4 regions of the Clostridium sp. CM037 genome follow, and region 1 is predicted to be linked to each of the others. Evidence: riboswitches for the same ligand, from Rfam matches in the RefSeq annotation. Region 1 holds a riboswitch; each other region holds the start of a gene.

Region 1 (3,206 bases):
ACATATAGATCCAATGGGATTTCTTATGATTATATTAGTAGGGTTTGGTTGGGCAAAGCCTGTTCAGACAAATCCTAGTGCATTTAAAAACTATTATAAGGATGATTTGAAAGTTTCAGTTGCAGGCCCAATTGCTAATCTAATTCTAGGGTTTGTATTTGCAATTCTTACTGTGTTATTTTCGAAATTTCCACCAATTCATGGTGGATTATATACTATTATTAGCCAAATTTTAATAATTACAGGGTACCTAAATTGTATTTTGTTTTTTCTTAATTTAGTGCCAATACCGGGATTTGATGGATCTCATATAGTTAGAGATTTGTTCCCAAAGTTTTTTTACAATTTACCAGATACAATTTATAGGTATCAATTCTTAATATTTATGGTGTTAATATTGCCTATATTACCTGGTGGACAATCAGTTTTTACTTATATCGTGCAAGCGCCAGGGTTATGGTTATTTAAACAGTTTTTAAATATTGCAGGGATGTTTTAAATAAAAAGTAAATTTCATAAAAATTATAAATGTAAGGAGAAAAACATATGCGCTTAAGAAAAAAATATTGGGCTAGACCAGAGCTGGAAACTAGTCATATTGTAATAACTGACCAATATGATCACAAAGGAAAATGGAATGAAGAATTTAAAAATAATAATGAAATCCATCTAGAACTAGGTTGCGGTAAAGGTAGATTTATATCAGAAAAGTCCAGGAGAGATATTGATATCAATTTTGTAGGCATTGATTTAAAAGATGAGGTTCTGGTATTTGCCCTTAGAAAAGTAATAGAAGTAAGAGAAATTGAAGGAGCACAAGACATAAATGTACGTCTTATGCCAATGAACATTATGCTTATTGATGATGTGTTTGCAAAAGATGAGATAAGCAGAATTTATATAAATTTTTGTAATCCTTGGCCAAAAGACAGACATAATAAAAGAAGATTAACTCATACTAAGTTCTTGACGAGCTATAAGAAATTCTTAAAACCGGGATCTGAAGTTTGGTTCAAAACAGATGATACAGAGCTATTCGAAGAATCAGTAGACTATTTCAAAGAGTGTGGGTTTGAAATATTATTTTCGACCTATGATTTGCATAAGAGTGATTTTAAAGATAATGTAGTTACAGAATATGAAGCTAAATTCACAGAAATAGGGAAACAAGCTATGTTTCTACAAGCAAAATTAATTTAGCGAATTTAACCATATGAGACTTAAGCATTTTAGATTCTTATTTATTGACAGGATTAACATAATGCTATAAACTTAATTACATAGAAATGTATTAAATTGAAAATTTTAAAAATGAAACTTATGAATTATATTAGTTAAAAATGAATAGATTTGTTTAGGTGCCTTTTATTAATCAGCCACTAAAGTGGATTAAGTTACTTTAGTAGATGATTAGTAAGGTGAAAAGGGAATGTGGTGTAATTCCACAGCAGCCCCCGCTACTGTAATTGAGAGAAAATCTTTTATAACTACCTGAAAGGGAAAGTGATAAGAGAAAGCGTATCAAGAGCCAGGAGACCTGCCTAAATTAGTAATATTAAGCTTTCGGCGGGAAAGAACTGTAGAATTCAAGTTAGTGCAATGAAAAATTTGTACATAACAGCAGGTGCGCAAGCTTGCTGTTTTTTTGTTGTGTGCCAAAGAAGAATACAAGTAGGAAGAAAGGAGAAATAGTAATGGCTAAAGTAATGGTTCAAGGAACCGCTTCATCAGTAGGAAAAAGCATATTAGTAACAGCACTTTGCAGAATTTTTGTGCAAGATGGGTTTTCAGTATGTCCTTTTAAGTCACAGAATATGTCATTGAATTCTTATATTACATTGGATGGGAAAGAAATGGGACGTGCGCAGGTGCTTCAAGCCTATGCGGCAGGATTGGAGCCAGAGGTATATATGAATCCGATTTTATTAAAACCTACCTCGGATAAAAAGTGCCAAATTATCGTTAATGGAAAGGTTTTTGGGAATAGTACAGCTATGGAATATCATAATATGAAATTGGAATTCAAAGACATGTTAAAAAAGCAGTTTGAAGAATTAGAGAAGAAGTTTGATATTATAGTAATGGAAGGAGCAGGTAGCCCAGCAGAAATTAATTTAAGAGATAGAGATATAGTGAATATGGGAATGGCGGAACTTATAGATGCACCTGTGATACTCGCAGGAGATATAGATAAGGGTGGAGTATTTGCGTCACTAGCAGGGACTTTGCTTTTGCTTAATGAGGCCGAGAAAAAAAGAGTTAAAGCCACTATTATTAATAAGTTTAGAGGAGATTTAGAAATCTTAAAGCCAGGACTTACAATGATTGAGGATATTATACATATTCCATGTGCAGGGGTAGTTCCTTATTTTAGATTGGAACTCGAAGATGAAGATGGTGCAGTAGAATTTAACAAAAAAATTACTGCACCTATTGATATTGCTGTAATAAAGCTTCCACATATATCGAATTTTACGGATTTAGACGCATTAAAGGCTGAAGAAGATGTATCAGTTAGATTTGTTACAACTAAAGGAGAATTGGGCACGCCAGACCTCCTTATCATACCCGGAACAAAAAATACTATTGATGATTTAATTTCTTTAAGAAATTCGGGACTTGCAAAAGCGGTTCAGCAATATAGTGTAGAAGGTAACGTATTAGGTATTTGTGGAGGCTATCAAATGTTAGGAAATAGCTTAAGTGACCCTAATGGCTTAGAGGGAAATTCAAAAGAAACAGAGGGTATGAAGCTTTTAGACGTAGACACAATATTTGAAGATGAGAAAATAACTACAAGAGTAAAGGCTCGTAGCATTAACATTAGGGATACTAGTATAGAAACTTATGGTTACGAAATACATATGGGAATTTGTAAATATGGTCATAATGCAAAACCACTTTTTGAAATCTATGATAAGAATGGTTCTGATACGTCATCCTTTGATGGAGCAATAAATGCAGGTGGAAATGTTATGGGTACATATATTCATGGAGTTTTTGATGGAGTAGAGTTTAGAGAACATATGATTAATACTTTAAGGGTAAAAAAAGCTATGGAACCTAAAAAATCTAAGGTTTATGAAAATCTAAGAGAAAAAGAATTAGATAAGCTAGCAGACATAGTTAGAGATAATGTAGACATGGATTCAATCTATAAAATCATAGGAATAAAAAGAAAAAGTTAAAAAGAAAAAGTTAGGGAC
Region 2 (3,206 bases), 1.5 Mb from region 1:
ATTAATACCTTTATGGGAGAATTTTTTTTGCTTTTTTATAATCATTTTATTTATACCAACATTGTAATTTTATTTGAACTAAACACAGAATATACATAAACATTATAGTATAATAATATTATCTATATAAAAATAGATTTCATTATATTATAAATTTTATTTTTTGGAGGTTCACCATGAAAATAGCTGTAATAGACGCACAAGGGGCAGGTCTTGGTCAAACAATCATAAAAAAAATTCGTAAAGAAATTGACCTAGATATCTATATTGTTGCACTTGGTACAAATGCATTTGCTTGTTCAAATATGGTAAGAGCTGGTGCAAATATTGGTATAAGTGGAGAGGAATCAATTTGCTCATTTTGCAAGAAAAATAAAATCGATAGTATAATCGGTCCAATTGGAATAATATGTAGTGGTGGCATTAACGGTGAAATTACCCACATGATTGCCACATCAATATTTAATATGGATTGTACTAAATATATACTTCCACTACAAAAACATGGTATTTATATACCAGGCACAAGGAATATGCAAATCAAGGATATAATTGAAGAGATTGTACTTGATATAAAAAGTAATATAAAATATCATTTTATATAAGAAGGTTTATACATAATATTTAAAATACCAGTTCTTTATCCTCTGTAATTTTAGCATCTGACTCATACAAAGACTTTATTAATTCTTGGGTTAAGACTTCTGTTGGTATTCCATAACTAACAATCTTGCCTGCTTTCATGGCATAAATTTTGTTAATCCGCTCTATTAGCTATCTAAAATTTTTATTTAATGTTTTAAGGATTTAAACCCGTATCCAAAGACTTCATAAATATTATTCACTGTTACAAAAGCATCCTTATCAACAAATTTTATGAATTTTTTAAGTGTTATAAACTCCCTTCTTCCTACTATAACCACAACAACTTCTTTACTCTCATCTGAAAAATCCCCTACTCCGTTATATACAGTAGATGTTTTATCTAGCTTTTCTCTTATATATTTTCTTATCTTATCGCTGTTATTACTTATAATTGTAACTTCTTTGCACACATTTATTCCATCTATGATGTGATCAATAAGAAAACCATTAATTATAACTCCAAGCATTGCATATAATGATAGCTTAATTCCAAAGGCAAAAACCGCCATTAAAATTATAATTAAATCACACATTAAAACTCCTTTTCCTAAATTTATATGGAAAAATTCATTTAATATCTTAGCTAATATATCTGTCCCCCCTGTTGAAGCATTTTGATTAAATACTATCGCTGTACCTATTCCCGATATTAGTATTCCAAATATAAGTTCCAGTAAAATATCTCCTGTAATTGAATTATTAATAGGTATAAACTTTTGAAATACAATTATAATACCTCCTACACCAAAGCTTGCATACACACTTTTCCCACCAAAACTCTTTCCGATAGCAATAAATGCTATTACAAACAAAATAAGGTTTATTATCATCATTATCCAACCTACGGATAACCCCCCTGTAAATTTATTTATAACTATTGCTAATCCATTCGCCCCACCTGTCGCTAAATTATTTGGCATTAAAAAGAAATATAAACCTGCTGATACCATAAACATTCCTATGTTTATAAGCGCAAATTCCTTTATCTTTGTTTGCATAATATGCCTCCTTATAATTATCAATTGTATTACCTATCCTCTATAAAATAATCATAATTTCTTTCTCAACGAAAAATTAAGCCCTTTAGCATTTATGCTAAGGGCTTGATAATAATACCAACCATATTTGTAAAAAACGCAAAATTTAAAATGCATTTTCATACAAATATACGTCACACCCCCTATCACTCGTAGCGTTCTTGGTGTATTAATAAAGGCAGGTCTTCTGACTTTGGATCACAGTCGCTTTAATCCTTCCCAGCAAAATTGTCAGTGGTATAATTTAGAGCTTCTCACCATTACAGCGGCGGGACCGTTCAGGCTTTTCACCTGGTTCCCTTTTAAATGAAATGCAAAACATCTCATACCTTTAAATTCGATATTAAATTACTTTCATTTAAAAGTTTCTTTTAATCTCTTCCATAAAACCTTTTTTAATTGAGCTTTATTTAGTAACAGAGTTTTTATTAAATTCTTCCACAATAACCCTATCGGCTTTTCTATTTCCCGTTATATTGACAATAAATTCTTTGCCTAAGTTTTTGTACATATTCATAATAATTCCCCCTTCAAACTCTAAATATTATTAACTTAATTTTAAAATTTGAGGTGGTTATAATCAAAACTCTATACCCTCTCTAGATGGTATTCCTTCGTTAAAATAATGTTTAATATCCTTCATCTCAGTTACAAGATTCGCTTTATCTATTATAGCTTTAGGTACGTCTCTCCCTGTTAAAATCAATTCTATATTAGCAGGTTTATTCTCCATTAATTCTAGTAGTTGTTCTTCACTTATTAGTTGATTGTTCAATGCTCCCATTACCTCATCCATGATAAGTATGTCGCATTTTTCTTCTTTTAATGCTTCCCTGCAAAATTCATACCCCTTTTGTACTTCTTCTTTTAATTCATTTTTTTCCTCTGCATTTAATGTCCAAAAAAAACCTCTTTTTTTCTCAAACCTAAATATATTAAAAAAGGGAGCCAATTTTTTTGCACTTTCAATTTCACCAGTTTTACTTCCCTTCAAAAACTGTACCATAAATACAGTATATCCATTTCCTGCTGCACGTACAGCTATTCCTACAGCTGCAGTCGTTTTACCCTTGCCATTCCCCGTATAAATTTGAACATATCCATTTTTTAATTTCCCCATTATATTCATTTCTCCTTGTTTTAGCATATGCATACATATGCTTTATTATCTCAGGGTTATCTTATATTTTTTTATTTCATATTGCAAATCTTGTCTTGAAATACTTAATTCTCTTGATATTTTGCTAACATTGTTTTCGTTTTTATTCAGTGTTTTTTCAATAATTCCCTTTTCAATATCAGCCATATAGCTAACCAACTCGAACTTCTTTTCTACATTTACCACCATATTTTGAAAACACCTCCCTATCTCTCGTAGAGTTAACTGTGTATAATTATAGAAAGGTATTCTATAAGGCTGGAAAATCATTATTCAGTTTTATTCCCCTGATTTTCTTTTTTAGTTCTCTCTACGAATCTTCCCAGGAAAAAGAATAGAACACCAACTCCTATACCTGTCTGTAG
Region 3 (3,206 bases), 1.5 Mb from region 1:
ATTAATCTAAGCTAACCTGCCTAGAAAATCCAACTATTTTTCAAACATTTCCTTAAATTCTTGCGTACTTTTCGGATAGGCACTAGTATCTTCCAGCAGATGTTTTTCTACAAGCAATTCATATATCTCCATCACGGTTGGCTGTTTTAGATTTGCTTGTTTTAAAATTTCTGTGTTTTGGAAAATTTCTAATGGTGTTCCATCTGCGATAATTTTTCCTTGGCAGAATACAAGGACTCGCTCCGCCCATCGATATGCGAAATCTACATCATGGGTGGAAATGAGCATTGTCTTGCCCTCCGAACCAAGCTTATCCAAAACTTCTTCTAGTATCAGTACATTTAAAGGATCAAGTGATGCAGTCGGTTCATCAAAGATAATGATTTCTGATTTCATAGCAATTATGCCCGCAATGGTGACTCGCTTCTTTTCACCGCCACTCAAATAGTGTGGCGGACGATCCTTGAAATCTGATATGTTCATGTATGCCAGTGCTTCCTCAACTCGCTTGAGTACTTCCTCTCTTGGAAGCTTTAAATTCATTGGCCCGAATCCAACTTCTGCCCTAACTGTAGATGCGATTATTTGATTGTCCGCATCTTGAAAAACAATCCCGATATTTTTTCTAAGTCCTTTTAAATTCTTCTTATTAACGACAGTACCCCGGTAAATTATTTTTCCCTGTTCAGGTGTAAATACACCGTTTATGTTCAAGAAAAATGTAGATTTTCCGGATCCATTAGAACCAATAACAGCGATTTTCTCACCTTCATTGATATCCACACTTACGCCGTCCAATGCAGACTTGCCATTTCCGTAGACGTAGTATAGATCTTCGACCTTCAATATTGATTTCCCCATAATCGCTCCTTTCTATCTTGTAACGCCCCATATCAGAATCAAAAAACTTATAAATGCTACCGCAGAGGCAATCTGTATTGTCTCTACCTTTTTATCTTCCTCCAAAAATATAAGATCCCCATCATAGCATCTGGCCTCCATTGCATCATAATAATCGTTTGCCTTTTTCAACGAAATAACCAGCATATTGCTTGCAATGCTTCCAAATGTATAGCATGAAGTCTTAAAATCACAGTAGCCCTGACGGGATTCTGCGGAATTTTTCATTTTAGTATAGACATCCATTAAAATGAAAATATAACGGTAAATGAGGTTCATCAGCTCTACAATAAGCTTTGGAACATGTGCCTTTCGAAGCACATATATAATCTCGGAGGACGGAGTTGACAGTGTCATCATTTGTAGGGCACTGATAGCTGCAAAAACTTTCAGAATCAAAAATGCCACTTCCTTAAGCTTTGCCTGAGAAGTAAACACATAGCAGAAGCCAAGATACAGGTTATACTGCCCCATTGGCTGCTTTGAAAAATCAATAGCAATTGTAAAAGTGCCAAGGAGGATAAAGATGATTGGAATCGCCAGTATTGACAAGTATTCGTTTACTGGAAGATCTCCTTTTACAATGGTCAGATAGCCCATTGCAATAATGACCACAACGGATACATAGGGATTTTCCAATACAATGCAAAGAATCAGTATCACAACAGAAAGAGATACTTTAAAAGTAGCATTCCAGTGTCTGATTTTAGAGGTATAAGCATAAAAATCAATTGAAAACCCTTCGCCGTGTTTATGTCCGGTTCCATGGTGATGATGATGATGTGTCCCATCCCCTTTTTTCCATTTGAAGAAAAAGCCCACCATTAGAAAAATGGCACATAAAATAATAATTTTTCCCATTTCACATCTCCTTTGAATTTTCACCCCATGGCAGCATTCTGGGAGATTTTAGAATAATAAAAATAGATGAAGCATAGTAAACAATTACACCTACAATCTGATTTAAAAATCTAAGGCCAGATAATGTAACTATAATCGCATTGAAGCACCCGGCGAAAACGATGATATTCTACCTAATGATGTTTAGGTTCGTTTTGACAATTTGTAGTATAGGCCTGTCTACAAAACAAAAAGCCTTCTAACTAAAGCGTTAGAAGGAAACGATTCAAAAATATGCTTAATCATATAAAATCAACAAACAAATTTTCATTATAAAGCCCTCTCTATCACTCGTAGAGTTTGTAGTGCGAAAATATGGGCCGGTATTCTGACTCAAGAATCATTATTTAAGCGCGCCTTCCCCGTTTTCGAGTGGCATAATGCACTTAAATTCATCTATTACAGCTACGAGATAGTTCAGGATTTTAACCTGATTCCCTTTTAATTAATTTAAACCTATATTTTATTATTTAATTTTTATAGTTCTTTCACACATGTACTCATTATATAGTAGCCTTATTATTACAAAAAATCAACTACTTTAGTTGTAAAAAGATAATATTTTTCAAATTTTCACAAAATAATACATTATACTATTTTCTCAAATTAATGCTACAGTAAAAAAAGGGACCCACTAGGGGACCCTATACGTACTTTCTCATGTGCTTTAATGCAGTTTTTTCCAGTCTAGAAACTTGAGCTTGGGATATACCTATTTCACCTGCTACTTCCATTTGAGTTCTTCCATCGAAGAACCTTAAATTTAAGATTAACTTTTCTCTAACATTTAATTTTTTCATTGCCTCTTTAATCGATATATTTTCAAGCCAATTATCATCTAAATTTTTGGTGTCACTTATTTGATCCATTACATAAATTTCATCTCCACCAGCGTGATAAATAGGTTCAAATAAAGATACAGGATTTTGTATAGCATCTAAAGCAAACACTACATCTTCCCTTGGTAATTCTAATTCTTTTGCTATTTCAGCTACAGTAGGCTCTTTATTGTCTTGATTCACCAATCTGTCCCTAACTTGTAATGCTTTATATGCAATATCCCTTAATGATCTACTAACTCTTATTGAGTTATTATCTCTTAAATATCTTCTTATTTCCCCAATAATCATAGGAACTGCATATGTTGAAAATCTAACATTTAGACTTAGATCAAAATTATCAATGGACTTCATTAAACCAATACAGCCTACTTGAAATAAATCATCTACGTTTTCTCCTCGATTATTAAAGTGCTTTATCACACTTAAAACCAATCTTAAATTTCCTTTAATAAATTTTTCTCTACACTCATACTCACCATTTTGTATCCTAAATAGTAGCTCTTTCATTTCCTTTTCTTTTAGTACGGGTAATTTTGAAGTATCTACACCACATATTTCTACTTT
Region 4 (3,206 bases), 1.8 Mb from region 1:
CCATGTTTATTAAATAAATATATCCATCTGTTATTCTAATTTTTTTTATTTAATATAACAGATTTAATAAATAGGTAGGTTAAAATAAATAATTAGAATGAATTTTAATGATTGTCATTAAGTTATTAATCATAATATTGAAGATTATATTAATAAATTATTACTAAGCATAACGTTTAATAAAATCCATGATAATATTCTCATATTTTTCTTCTGTTCCAATTAATTCGATGCCAATAGTGCTTAATTTTGATACTCTAGACTGTGTAATGTTTCCAAGAGTGCTGGATATATCGCTAGATTTAAAATTACAGAGGCTCCTCATTAGAATAACGGTTAAGGCTTTTGCCCGTACAAGCTTTCTGCTGTACTTCATATAAAGATGAGTCTTTGATACATTCATCTTTGACGCTATAAATTCTATTATATCTTCTGGCTTAAAGTTCCTTACAAGTATTTTTCGTTCACATTTATACTCTGATTTTTCATCTTTAAATTCTATTTCGTGTTTTAATTTTTCTCCATTACAGAGAAAGACAAGATTATAGTAATTCTTTCTTGCACTTTTTAGGCTATTACCAAAAGAGCTCATAATAAATCCATAATCAACTAATTTAAAAGAATCATGTCTTTTTCCTAAAAATATGGCTAGACTAGAAAAAGCATATTTTTCAGGACAATTTTTATATTCATCTATATCCGTAGGATTATTGTGTATATATAGAGATAAAGTCTTCAAATATCGTTCATTATTAACTATTTTACTCTTAAATCTATCCTTAAAAAGATGTCCTTCCCTTTTATATTTTTTATTAAAGTACATTGCATAAGAAAAATTTATTCCATGCATTACCTTTGATATATCAGTACCATTAGCATCAATCATTAAATGAGAATGGTTATCCATAAGACAGTAACCGTAGATTTTAAAATTATAGAGATATTTATACTTTTTTACAAGTGATAAATACTTGTTCTTATCCTCATCATCCTTGAATAAATTTATTTCGCTGATACTTTTGCACATAATATGAAATATCGAGTCATCTGTTTTTTCTCTTGCCTTTCTTGGCATTAAAATCACCCTTCCTCATAGATTTTTATTTGAATTATTGCCTATGAATCGGGATGATATTCATAATCTTAAGCTAATATATATATAAATAATTTAAATAGTTGTTAATCGTCCCTAATTATTCTAATTATTTTTCTGAATTATTTTTTTGCCTATTAAACTAAGGAGACACTCTAAATATTGACAGTACGGCTTAAATATAATAAACTAGAATTAATAGAGAATTGAATATGATTTTAGGTGCCTTGAAATAGGTGAAAAGGGAATGCGGTTTAAATCCGCAGCAGCCCCCGCTACTGTAATTGATGAAAAACTTTTAAATGCTACTTCGTAAATTAAAAATGAGGAAGGATAATTAAAGGAAGAATCAAGAGCCAGGAGACCTGCCTAAATGATGTTAACAAGCTTTCGGAGGGAAAGAACTATTTAATTATGGATTAATTAAAAAGTAGTCGCTATCGTATGCGTACTATTTTTTTTGTTTTAAAAAGCATTATATGTAAATGTTATGATAGATTTCGGAAAATATTTAGCAAGGTGGATGATCGAAATGAAGAAGGCAATTTTAATTGTAAGTTTTGGAACAACACATGAAGATGCAAGAAAAGTAACTATCGATGCAATAGAAGATAAAATAAGACATACTTTTGAAGATTATGATATAAGAAGAGCATTTACTTCACATATTATTCTTAGGGTACTTAAGAATAGGGATAATATTCATGTAGATACTCCAGAAGAAGCTTTGGAAAAGTTAAAAAGCGAAGGATATAATGAGGTAATTGTTCAGCCTTTGCATGTTATTCCTGGAGTAGAATTTGATTATATAAATAATGTAGTTAATAGATACAAAGAATGTAAAGCATTTAAAAATATCTTAATAGGAAGACCTCTTTTATGTTTTAAGGGAGAAGAAGCAGGCGTGCCAGATGATTACTCAATAATGGTGGATGCTCTATCAAAGCAATTGCAACCAATGGATACAGTAATTTTGATGGGGCATGGTACAAACCATATTGCAAATGCAGTATATTGCTGTTTTGAAAGCGTTTTAAGGGATAGAGGTTTTAACAATGTACATGTAGCAACCGTGGAAGGGTATCCAACTTTGGAAAGAGTAATACCTAATGTTACTACTCAGAGTATTAGCGAAGTCACTTTAATGCCACTACTGCTCGTAGCAGGAGATCATGCCAAGAATGACATGGCGGGAGATGCAGAGGACTCCTGGAAGAGTATTTTAGAGGCAAAAGGGTTTAAAGTTAAAATATATCTGCATGGGTTAGGAGAAAATAGTGACGTTCAAGACATTTATATACAGCACATTAATGATGTAATTAATGAAAAGTTTAAGAATGTAGGGAAAACACATAAGGGAAATTAAAATTCTTCGTAAGTTATAAGTAACTAAAGTACGGTAGATGAGAGTTACAAGTAGAAAGGAAGGTATTCGATGATACATGGTGGAGATGTTTATACTAATGGATTACTTGAGGGGCGAGAATTAATAGATTACAGTTCTAATATTAATCCATTAGGGGTTCCTAAAAGTTTCACTGATAACATTAGTGAAGCCGTAGATGCTTTAACAAGATATCCAGATATTCAATATAGGGAGGTATTGAAAGAATTAAAAGAATACATTGATTGCCCAAAAGAATATTTTGTTTTAGGAAATGGGGCTGCAGAAATAATTGACTTAGTTATAGCTTGTCATAAAAATCTACTAATTGTGGTGCCATCTTTTGTAGAGTACGAAATTGATGCTAAAAAGTGGAATTGTAGTATAGAGTATTCTTATTTAAAAGAGAAGATTAATGAGAATACCTTATTAAAGCATGAATATGCTGAACTTTTCTATGATTATGAGGATATTCTTAATAGATTACAGAGTGTAGAAGGTGTGGTTTTAGGTAATCCAAATAACCCCAATGGCAATATCATAAATAAGGCTGAGTTTCAAAAAATTCTTGAATATTGTGAATGTAACGACAAAGTCATAATAATAGATGAGGCTTTTATAGAATTTACTGGAGATTCACAGCACAGTTTCAGTGAAAAAGTTAAAACATACAAATGTTTATTTATAATAAGAGCATTAACCAAATTTTTTGCGATGCCTGGTATAAGG

What was found. Region 1 has a riboswitch for cobalamin ahead of ACWJKP_RS04725 (cobyric acid synthase). Riboswitches for the same ligand answer to the same signal wherever they lie in the genome.
Region 2: it holds a riboswitch for cobalamin, as region 1 does, so the genes downstream of both, ACWJKP_RS18045 (YitT family protein) here and ACWJKP_RS04725 (cobyric acid synthase) in region 1, are expected to answer to the same signal.
Region 3: it holds a riboswitch for cobalamin, as region 1 does, so the genes downstream of both, cbiQ (cobalt ECF transporter T component CbiQ) here and ACWJKP_RS04725 (cobyric acid synthase) in region 1, are expected to answer to the same signal.
Region 4: it holds a riboswitch for cobalamin, as region 1 does, so the genes downstream of both, ACWJKP_RS16560 (sirohydrochlorin cobaltochelatase) here and ACWJKP_RS04725 (cobyric acid synthase) in region 1, are expected to answer to the same signal.

Annotation. Positions count from the first base shown of each region.
Region 1 covers NZ_CM143650.1:1,005,760-1,008,965, forward strand. The annotation lists gene ACWJKP_RS04715 (site-2 protease family protein) at 1-499, shown strand, start outside; gene trmB (tRNA (guanosine(46)-N7)-methyltransferase TrmB) at 547-1,200, shown strand; cobalamin riboswitch at 1,375-1,559, shown strand; gene ACWJKP_RS04725 (cobyric acid synthase) at 1,695-3,188, shown strand.
Region 2 covers NZ_CM143650.1:3,763,213-3,766,418, forward strand. The annotation lists gene ACWJKP_RS18040 (DUF3842 family protein) at 177-605, shown strand; gene ACWJKP_RS18045 (YitT family protein) at 792-1,643, opposite strand; cobalamin riboswitch at 1,843-2,030, opposite strand; gene ACWJKP_RS18050 (cob(I)yrinic acid a,c-diamide adenosyltransferase) at 2,263-2,802, opposite strand; gene ACWJKP_RS18055 (helix-turn-helix domain-containing protein) at 2,848-3,030, opposite strand; gene ACWJKP_RS18060 (energy-coupling factor ABC transporter substrate-binding protein) at 3,111-3,206, opposite strand, start outside.
Region 3 covers NZ_CM143650.1:3,767,429-3,770,634, forward strand. The annotation lists gene ACWJKP_RS18070 (energy-coupling factor ABC transporter ATP-binding protein) at 34-861, opposite strand; gene cbiQ (cobalt ECF transporter T component CbiQ) at 874-1,725, opposite strand; cobalamin riboswitch at 2,102-2,275, opposite strand; gene sigG (RNA polymerase sporulation sigma factor SigG) at 2,445-3,206, opposite strand, start outside.
Region 4 covers NZ_CM143650.1:3,449,518-3,452,723, reverse strand. The annotation lists gene ACWJKP_RS16565 (transposase) at 164-1,075, opposite strand; cobalamin riboswitch at 1,296-1,480, shown strand; gene ACWJKP_RS16560 (sirohydrochlorin cobaltochelatase) at 1,626-2,459, shown strand; gene ACWJKP_RS16555 (pyridoxal phosphate-dependent aminotransferase) at 2,529-3,206, shown strand, end outside.